3 regions of the Bradyrhizobium daqingense genome follow, and region 2 is predicted to be linked to each of the others. Evidence: predicted binding sites of a transcription regulator. Region 2 holds the regulator's gene; each other region holds the start of a gene.

Region 1 (3,271 bases), 2.1 Mb from region 2:
ACGTGCCAATTCTTCTCAGCCATCAGCCACCCGCGATTTCAACGTCGGATTGTCTGGCTTCACGGGTTTGGATCGGGTAAACGCCTGTACGTGCAACGGAAAAATGTGACGCGAAATACGGCAATTGCCCTGACATGATAAACGCTTCCTTAACGGAAAACGGCCGCACGCCCGCCTCTCCAGCGCTCCTGCCACCGCCTCCTCCAGCGGACCGCCTGCACAACCATGGATAGGGTCGACTGCGTCGTCATCGGAGCCGGCGTGGTCGGGCTCGCGGTGGCTCGAAGGCTCGCGCGGGCCGGGCGCGAGGTCATCGTGCTCGAGGAAGCCGAGGCCATCGGCACCATCACGTCATCACGCAACAGCGAGGTGATCCATGCCGGTATCTACTACCGCGCCGGGAGCTGGATGGCGCGCATGTGCGTGGACGGCAAGCACGCGCTCTATCGCTACTGCGCCGAACGCGGCATTCCGCACAAGAATTGCGGCAAGCTGATCGTCGCGACCAGTGCGAAGGAGACGGAAAAGCTGCAATCGATCAAGGCGCATGCCGAAGCCAACGGCGTGCTCGACATGGAGCTGCTTTCGGGTGAGGCCGCACGCGCGCTGGAGCCGGCGCTCGCCTGCGATGCCGCACTGCTGTCGCCCTCGACCGGCATCATCGACAGCCACGCCTACATGCTCTCGCTGCGCGGCGAAGCCGAGGAAGCGGGCGCGGCCTTCGCATTCCACACGCCCCTGATCCGTGCCAAGGCAGCCGCCGGCGTGATCGAGATCGAAGCCGGCGGCGAAGCGCCGATGACCCTGCAATGCAGCCTCCTCGTCAATGCCGCGGGGCTCTCGGCCACGCATGTGGCGCGCAACATCGAGGGCATGCCGCTGGACCGCATTCCACCGGCCTATCTCGCCAAGGGAAACTACTTCAGCTGCAATGCCAGGGCGCCGTTCTCGCGCCTGATCTACCCCGTGCCCGAGCCGGGCGGGCTGGGCGTGCACCTGACGCTGGACATGGCGGGGCAGGCCCGCTTCGGCCCCGACGTCGAGTGGATCGAGACGATCAACTACGAGGTCGACCCGTCACGTGCCGAGCGCTTCTATCCGGCGATCCGCAAATACTGGCCGACGCTGCCCGACGGCGCGTTGATGCCGAGCTATTCGGGCATCCGTCCGAAGATCGTGCCCCCGGCGGTGGCCACGCAGGATTTTCTGATGCAGGGCCCGCGCGATCACGGCGTCACAGGTCTGATCAACCTGTTCGGCATCGAATCGCCGGGGCTGACGTCGTCGCTCGCGATCGCGGATCACGTTGCCGAGCTCGCAGACATCTAAGCGCCGTGCAAACATCTTTGCACGGCGCGTACGTCCCTCGCAGCAGGGATGAGCGCAAAGGCGTCATCCCTGCGTGAAGGGTGATCAACTCTACATTGTTACGGGGGTACTAGTGGAGCGTGTCGCCAGATTGCTTCAGACGCTCGATCTGGTCCTTGACCATCAACTTCCGGCGCTTCAACTCAACAATTTGCAGGTCGTCTGTTGAAAGGTGCACGAGAGCTTCGTGCAATTCGTTTTCGAGAAGTTTGTGCTTCCGCTCCAATTCAACCAGATGTGCCTGAATTGTCATTCGAAACCTCCTCGGTAGGGTTGAACCTCAGGATTCGATCCGGACGAGCAAGTCTACATCACCGATTCGTTCTGTCGACGGATATCCGTCGTCGCTCCGTCATTTTTGAAAATTCATATGTAACGAAGCGTGAGTACGGGAACCGCGCGGGAAAAATCCATGATATCAATGCGCTTGCGCAGCCCCTCGGCGATCCGCAGAAATATGTTGCGGGAGATCGTCGAGCGGCGATCCGAGATCGCTTGCGATCACGCCGCGCAAGGACGATAATTTCCACAGGGCATCCACAGCCCAGATCTCACGCCTATCGGTTTTCGGCCACCGCAGACATGACCAATGAAGACGAGCGTGAGCTCGAAGCCGAGCTCACCCGGTTGCAGCAGGAACACCGAGATCTCGATGTGGCGATCGATGCATTGCATCAATCGCCCGCCCCCGACCTGTTGCGGCTACAGCGGCTGAAGAAACGCAAGCTGTTGCTGCGCGATCGCATAGCGTTCATCGAAGACCAGATCACCCCCGACATCATAGCCTGAGAGCTGAGCCGATCTCGCGGCCGCTCGCCGCATCTGAATCCGCTTGACTCGCAAAGAACAAAATAGGAACATTCGACACCCCAGCGCCGCGGAAAACGCCGACGGGCAAGGCCCAGCGACCACGCCGAAGAACACGCCAGACAAGGCAGAAGAACAACGCAGATGCCGGCAACCGCCCTTCTCGATAACAGCCACTATGAACAAGCCTGCGATCAGGCGATCGCGATGTGCGACGGCAATCTGCGCAGCACCATCAAGGCGCTGATCATGGCCAACGAATATCTCGAGACGGAGCTGGAAGAATTGCAGGCGGCGATTGCCGCCGGCTGCATTCCCGAGACATCGCGGAGCAAGAGCAGCGCCGCCTGAGCTTCACCATTGGAGCGCAACGCCATGTCAGATGTAACCTATTACGTTGCAATGCCCTTCCTGATCGATGCCGATGGCTCGCCGGTCGCCGGCGCCGCCGAGGAATGCCAGAGCTCCTCGGCGGCGTTGCGGCGCGCCGAGGCCTTGTCGCGTGGTGCGGGCCACATCGGTGCGGTTGCGTTCAGCCGCAGCGGCGATCCGATGACCGGCGAGTTCGGCGACGCCACGCTGCTGCGCAAATTCGGCAATGTGCCGGAAGATCTGGCCACGCTGTAACGTCAGCTGCTCACCAGCCTGATCCGCGGCTCGTGCCGCCGGTGCGCCTTGCGCACATACATGGCGGCATCCGCCTCCTCGAGGGCGCGGCGAGCGTCGGACTGCGCTCCCAGCAGCGCGACGCCGGCGGAGGCGCCAGCAGTCACCTGCTGGCCCCGAAAGGTGAATGACAATTCGTCGACCGCCTGCTCGAAGATGGCGGCCTTCGCCATGGCGTCGGTCTCGCTGAGATTCCACAGCAGCAGCGCGAACTCGTCGCCTCCGAGACGGCCCACGACGTCCGAGGCGCGGACCTGCCGCGTCAACGTCGCCGCGATCGCCTTCAGCACCTCGTCGCCGGCGGCGTGTCCAAAAGAATCGTTGATCGGCTTCAGCCGATCGACGTCGAGCACGATCAGGGCGCCGCTGGCGCGGTAGCGCTTCATATAGGCAACGGCACGTTGGAGCGCGTGCTCGAACCCGCGCCGGT
Region 2 (3,271 bases):
CTCCGACAAGACCGCCTTCATGTATCTCGGCGAGCTGATCGAGTTCGACGACACCAGCAAGATCTTCACGTCGCCGAGCGACCGGCGCACGCAGGATTACATCACCGGCCGGTTCGGCTGAGGAGACGGGACATGGGTTCTGAACATACCGCAAAGGCCTTCGACACCGACCTCCAGGAGCTCACGCGTCTGGTCGCCGAGATGGGGGGCATCGCCGAGCGCATGATCGTCGATTCCGTCGACGCGCTGATCCGCCGCGACGTCGCGCTCGGCCAGCGCGTCGTCACCATCGACGCCGAGCTCGACGCGCTGCAGAAGCGCATCGAGGAGCGCGCCGTGCTCACCATCGCCCGCCGCCAGCCGATGGCGGTCGACCTGCGCGAGATCGTCGGCGCCATGCGCGTCGCGACCGATCTCGAGCGCATCGGCGACCTCGCCAAGAACATGGGCAAGCGCGTCGCTGCGCTCGATGCGGACTTCCATCCGCTGAAGCTGTTCCGGGGCCTTGAGCACATGACCGACCTCGTGCAGCAGCAGGTCAAGTCGGTGCTGGACGCCTATGCCGCGCATGATCTGCCGGCGGCGATGGCGGTGTGGAAGGGCGACGAGGAGGTCGACGCCATCTGCACCTCGCTGTTCCGCGAGCTCCTCACCTACATGATGGAGGATCCGCGCAACATCTCGTTCTGCATCCACCTGATGTTCTGCGCCAAGAACATCGAGCGGATCGGCGACCACGCCACCAACATCGCCGAGACCGTGTTCTACATGATCGAGGGTCAGGCGATCACCGACAAGCGGCCGAAGGGCGACATGACGACCTTCGCCACGACGGTCCCGAATACCTGACGACTTAAGGAGCGACGACCACATGGGCGCACGCATTATGGTGGTTGAAGACGAAGAAGCTCTCACCGAGCTTCTGCGCTACAACCTCGAAGGCGACGGCTATGACGTGGAGACGGTGATGCGCGGCGACGACGCCGACACCCGCCTCAAGGAACACATCCCCGATCTGATCGTGCTCGACTGGATGCTGCCGGGGCTGTCAGGCATCGAGCTGTGCCGGCGTCTGCGCACCCGTCCCGAGACCAAGCAGCTGCCGATCATCATGCTCACCGCGAGGGGTGAGGAGAGCGAGCGGGTGCGGGGTCTTGCGACCGGCGCCGACGATTACATCGTCAAGCCGTTCTCGGTGCCGGAGCTGCTGGCGCGCGTGAAGGGCCTTCTGCGGCGGGCAAGCCCGGAGCGGCTCGCCACCGTGCTCGCCTATGGCGACATCGAGCTCGACCGCGACAAGCGCCGCGTGGCGCGCTCGGGCCGGCCGATCGATCTCGGCCCGACCGAATATCGCTTGCTGGAGTTCTTCCTGGAGCATCCCGGCCGCGTGTTCTCGCGCGAGCAACTGCTCGACAGCGTCTGGGGCCGCGACATCTACATCGACGAACGCACCGTCGACGTCCATATCGGCCGCCTGCGCAAGCTGCTCAATCTCGGCCGTGAGCAGGACCCCATCCGCACCGTCCGCGGCGCCGGCTATGCGCTCGACGATCGGTTTGCGAAGGCGGAGCAGACGTAAGTTGCAATTTGGCTGGCAGGCTGCCGCCACATTTTCCGACGTCGTCCCGGCGAAGGCCGGGACCCATAACCACAGGAAGTGGTTTGGCGAAGACTCGGAGTGACCTCTTCGCACAACAATTGAGTGCTGGGAGCATGGGTCCCGGCCTTCGCCGGGACGACGGCGGAGTTTGTAGAGCCGTCACGTGTGACGGCTCCGTTTGATCTCAGAAAAATCTTACCGCGTGCTCGGCTTGGCCGGTGCGCGTCGGCGATCCGCTGCGGGCTGATAGGCGACGCGCGAGTGCTGGGCGCAGTAGGGCAGGCCGGAGAGCGCCTTGCCGCCGCAGAAGAAGAAATCCGGGCTCGAGGGATCGCCGACCGGCCAGTGGCAGGTCGCCTCGTTCAATTCCAGCAGCGACAGCCGCTGGCTCATCGGCACCACGTTGTCGTAGGTGACGGGCTCTGCCTCGACCTCGACATCGAAGGCCTGCGCCAGCGCGGTGTTGCCACGCGAGATCGGGCGGGTCACCCGCATCATGTGCTGCGCCGGGCGCGCCTTGCGCGGCCGGGGCGCGGCCGAAGACGGACTCTTGGCGCGGCCGGACAGGCCGAGCCTGTGCACTTTGCCGATCACGGCATTGCGGGTCACATTGCCGAGTTCAGCCGCGATCTGGCTGGCCGAAAGTCCGGCCTCCCAGAGCTTTTTCAGCTGCTCGACGCGATCATCGGACCAGGTCAAAACCGTCATTGCACCCTTTCCCTCGCTGCCGGCCAACCATCCTGGAGCCTCACAGCGAATGCCTAAGCCTTGAAAACCCGTGCCGCCAGAATCCCTTAAGGCTCGCCGGGCGCGTGACGAGCGCCCGAACGTTTACGCCGGTACATGAGGACTCTTGGGATCAGAACCGCTGCACGAGATGTCGTATCTGACAGGCCAAACGCTACAATATGGCGTGACTCCCGCGCAAGAGTCCGCCGACTCGCTTCCACATGTTCCGTGGTGAAAACCCCGCAAAATCGGCACCGCAAGACTACGGAATCAGCGTTTCGCGGGGCTTTCCGGGCGGCATTGACACCCGTCTTGCCAGGCATAAGATAGTGGCGCGTGCCGCCCTTAAAAGGCGGCACGTTTCGTTTTTCCGGACCGGTCAATGGTGCGCTGCGCAAGGCATGCCAGGCAGGTCTCAACATTCAAATGCAACATCCAAGTGATGGTCATGACCAACAGCGCCGCGCCGCATCTGCTTCCCGTTTTCGCCAGGGCCGAGCTTGGTTTCGAGCGCGGCGAAGGCTGCTGGCTGATCGCGACCAATGGCGATCGCTATCTCGATTTCACCTCGGGCGTTGCGGTGAACGCGCTTGGCCATTGCCATCCGGCGCTGGTCAAGGCCTTGCAGGAGCAGTCGACGAAGCTCTGGCACATGTCGAACCTGTTCCAGAGCCCGGATGGCGAGAAGCTCGCCGCGCGACTGTGCAACGAGAGCTTCGCGGACTTCGTATTCTTCTGCAATTCCGGCGCCGAGGCGCTGGAGGGCGTGATCAAGCTGGTCCGCCATCATCACTTCTCCAAGGGCCATCCGGAACGCTATCGCATCATCACCTTCGAAGGTGCCTTCCACGGCCGCACGCTGGCGACGCTGGCCGCGACGGGATCTGCAAAATATCTCGAAGGTTTCGGTCCGCCGATGGACGGTTTCGACCAGGTCCCGCA
Region 3 (3,271 bases), 3.7 Mb from region 2:
ACGGAGAACTCGCTGCCGAGATGGCCCTGCGAATAGAGCAGCACGGCGATGATGCCCATGGTCTTCTGCGCGTCGTTGCCGCCATGACCGAGCGAATAGAGCGAGGCGGAGGCGAATTGCAGGATGCGAAAGGCGCGATCGACCGCGAACGGCGTCGAGCGCACCGAGGCCCAGGACACGATCGCCACCAGCACCATCGCGAGCAGGAACCCGACGAGGGGCGACAGCACGATGGCCAGCACCGTCTTGGACAATCCGCTCCACACCGCCGCCGAAATGCCCGCCTTGGCCAGGCCGCCGCCGACGAGCCCGCCAATCAGCGCATGCGACGACGAGGACGGGATGCCGAGCGCCCAGGTCACGAGGTTCCAGACGATGGCACCGACGAGCGCTGCAAAGATCACCTGGGCATCGACCACTGCGGGATCGATGATGCCGGTGCCGATGGTCTGGGCGACGTGCAGCCCGAACACCAGGAAGGCAATGAAATTGAAGAACGCAGCCCAGAATACAGCGAATTGCGGCCGCAGCACGCGGGTTGAGACGATGGTCGCGATCGAATTGGCGGCGTCATGCAGGCCGTTCAGGAAGTCGAACAGCAGCGCGACGGCGATCAAGCCGACCAGGATGGGAAGACCCAACGCAGCATCCACGGCGGCCCGCCCTACACCTGCTCGATGACGATGCTGTTGATCTCATTGGCGACGTCGTCGAAGCGGTCGGCCACCTTTTCGAGATGGTCATAGATCTCGACCCCGACGATGAAATCCATCGCATTGCCGTCGCGATGCTTGAGGAACAGCTCCTTCAGGCCGATGTCGTGGAGATCGTCGACACGCCCCTCCAGCTTGCCCAGCTCTTCCGTGATCGCAGTCAGCATGGCGACGTTCGGACCGATCGACTGCATCAAGGGCAGCGCGCGTCCCACCAGATTGGCGCATTCGATCAGGAGCCCGCCGATCTCGCGCATCGGCGGCTCGAAGGTGCGGACTTCGAACAGCATCACCGCCTTGGCGGTCTGCTGCATCTGGTCGATGGCATCGTCCAGCGATGTGATCAGGTTCTTGATGTCGCCGCGGTCGAACGGGGTGATGAAGGTGCGGCGCACCGCCGTCAGCACCTCACGGGTGATGTTGTCGGCATCGTTCTCGAACTGGTTGACGCGCTGGCAATAGACCGGCGTCTCCTCGCCCCCGTTCAGCATGCCCTGGAGCGCGATCGCGCCCTGGATCACGGTCTGGGCATGACGGTCGAACAGGTCGAAGAAGCGTTCTTCCTTGGGCAGGAAAGCACGAAACCATCGCATCATGGGGATAGGCTACCGGCTGGAAATGGTCAGGCCCGAATGGGCTGTCATAAAACTGTCATAGACCATTTTCGATCCGCGCGCGTGTCATCTCGCGCGCGGAGCCGGATCATCCACCGCTTTCCAGCGGCGAGTAAATCGAAGGTAGATCAGCTACTTAGAGCGATCGCCGGAAGTAATGCGCAATTTCGCCGATGACACCGCGGCGGAAGGTGAGCACGCAGACCACGAAGATCGCCCCCTGGATCACCGTCACCCATTGGCCAAACCCCGCCAGATACTGCTGCATGGCGATGATCACGAAGGCGCCGACCACGGGACCAAAGATGGTGCCGAGACCGCCAACCAGCGTCATCAGCACGACCTCGCCCGACATCGACCAGTGCACGTCGGTGAGCGAGGCGTTCTGCGCCACGAACACCTTCAGCGCACCGGCAAAGCCGGCCAGCGTGCCTGACAGGACGAAGGCGAGGAACTTGTACTGGTCGGTGCGGTAGCCAAGCGAGATCGCGCGCTGCTCGTTCTCGCGGATCGACTTCAGCACCTCGCCGAACGGCGAGTTGATGATGCGGAAGATCAGGAGAAAGCCGGCAAGGAAGCCGACCAGCACGACGTAATAGAGCACCGTCGGCTTGGAGAGGTCGAGCACGCCGAACATGCGTCCCTGCGGGATGCCCTGGATGCCGTCCTCACCATGGGTGAACGGGGCCTGGAGATAGATGAAGTACAGGAGCTGCGACAGCGCCAGCGTGATCATCGAGAAATAGATGCCTTGGCGGCGGATCGAGATGTAGCCGGTGATGATCGAGAGGGCGAACGCCGCGACGACGCCGACGAGGATGCCGAGCTCGGGTGGCAGCGCCCACACTTTCAGCGCATGCGCGCTGCAATAGCCCGCCGTCCCCAGGAACATCGCGTGGCCGAACGACAGCAGGCCGCCATAGCCGACCAGCAGGTTGAAGGCACAGGCGAGCAGCGCGAAGCACAGCGCCTGCATCACGAAGAACGGATAGACTCCCGTGAACGGCACCGCCGCCAGCAGCAGCGCCATCACCACGAAAACGATCATCTCGTCGCGCATGGCGCGAGGAGTTACCGGCAGCGTGTCGTCCGTCAGGGTCGTCATATCAGGCTGCCCTTCCCGTCAATCCCGTTGGCTTCACCAAGAGCACCAGCACCATCAGCACGAACACGACGGTGTTGGAGGCCTCGGGATAGAAATATTTGGTCAGGCCCTCGATCACGCCGAGCGCAAAGCCGGTGATGATGGAGCCCATGATCGATCCCATGCCGCCGATCACGACCACCGCGAACACGACGATGATGAGGTCGGCGCCCATCAGCGGCCGCACCTGGTTGATCGGCGCCGAGAGCACGCCGGCGAGCGCGGCAAGACCGACGCCGAGACCGTAGGTCAGCGTGATCATGCGCGGCACGTTGATGCCGAAGGCGCGCACCAGCGTCGGATTTTCAGTGGCAGCGCGCAGGTAAGCGCCGAGCTGCGTCTTCTCGATCAGGAACCAGGTCGCAAGGCACACCACCAGCGAGAACACGACGACCCAGCCGCGATAGATCGGCAGGAACATGAAGCCGAGATTCATGCCGCCCCTGAGCTGGTCCGGAATGGCGTAAGGCAGGCCGGACGAGCCGAAATAGTTCTGGAACACGCCCTGGACGATCAGCGCGATGCCGAAGGTCAGGAGCAGGCCGTAGAGGTGATCGAGCCCGGTCAGCCATTGCAGCATGGTCCGTTCCAGGATCATGCCGAAGATGCCGACGATGATCGGCGCCAGCAGCAACGCCCACCAGTAATTGATGCCGCCGAGGTTCAACAGGAAATAGGCGACGAAAGCGCCCATCATGTAGAGCGCGCCGTGGGCGAAATTGATGATGTTGAGCATGCCGAAGATCACGGCAAGCCCGAGACTGAGCAGCGCGTAGAACGAGCCGTTGATCAGTCCCACC

The links. Region 2 encodes PhoB, which activates phosphate uptake and scavenging genes when phosphate is short. Its sites were predicted from a motif close to TGTCATNNANCTGTCAT; they were not measured.
Region 1: the regulator PhoB is predicted to act here: its motif matches at 1,708-1,724, upstream of LPJ38_RS12240 (YdcH family protein).
Region 3: the regulator PhoB is predicted to act here: its motif matches at 1,352-1,368, upstream of LPJ38_RS22175 (DUF47 domain-containing protein).

What each region holds. Positions count from the first base shown of each region.
Region 1 covers NZ_CP088014.1:2,553,238-2,556,508, reverse strand. The annotation lists gene LPJ38_RS12250 (sensor domain-containing protein) at 1-23, opposite strand, end outside; gene LPJ38_RS12245 (NAD(P)/FAD-dependent oxidoreductase) at 226-1,329, shown strand; gene LPJ38_RS12240 (YdcH family protein) at 1,439-1,621, opposite strand; gene LPJ38_RS12235 (YdcH family protein) at 1,951-2,157, shown strand; gene LPJ38_RS12230 (hypothetical protein) at 2,320-2,526, shown strand; gene LPJ38_RS12225 (hypothetical protein) at 2,551-2,802, shown strand; gene LPJ38_RS12220 (GGDEF domain-containing protein) at 2,805-3,271, opposite strand, start outside.
Region 2 covers NZ_CP088014.1:438,535-441,805, reverse strand. The annotation lists gene pstB (phosphate ABC transporter ATP-binding protein PstB) at 1-121, shown strand, start outside; gene phoU (phosphate signaling complex protein PhoU) at 133-849, shown strand; gene phoB (phosphate regulon transcriptional regulator PhoB) at 872-1,579, shown strand; gene LPJ38_RS02045 (GcrA family cell cycle regulator) at 1,796-2,308, opposite strand; gene LPJ38_RS02040 (aspartate aminotransferase family protein) at 2,778-3,271, shown strand, end outside.
Region 3 covers NZ_CP088014.1:4,712,383-4,715,653, reverse strand. The annotation lists gene LPJ38_RS22180 (inorganic phosphate transporter) at 1-653, opposite strand, end outside; gene LPJ38_RS22175 (DUF47 domain-containing protein) at 665-1,309, opposite strand; gene LPJ38_RS22170 (branched-chain amino acid ABC transporter permease) at 1,464-2,432, opposite strand; gene LPJ38_RS22165 (branched-chain amino acid ABC transporter permease) at 2,434-3,271, opposite strand, start outside.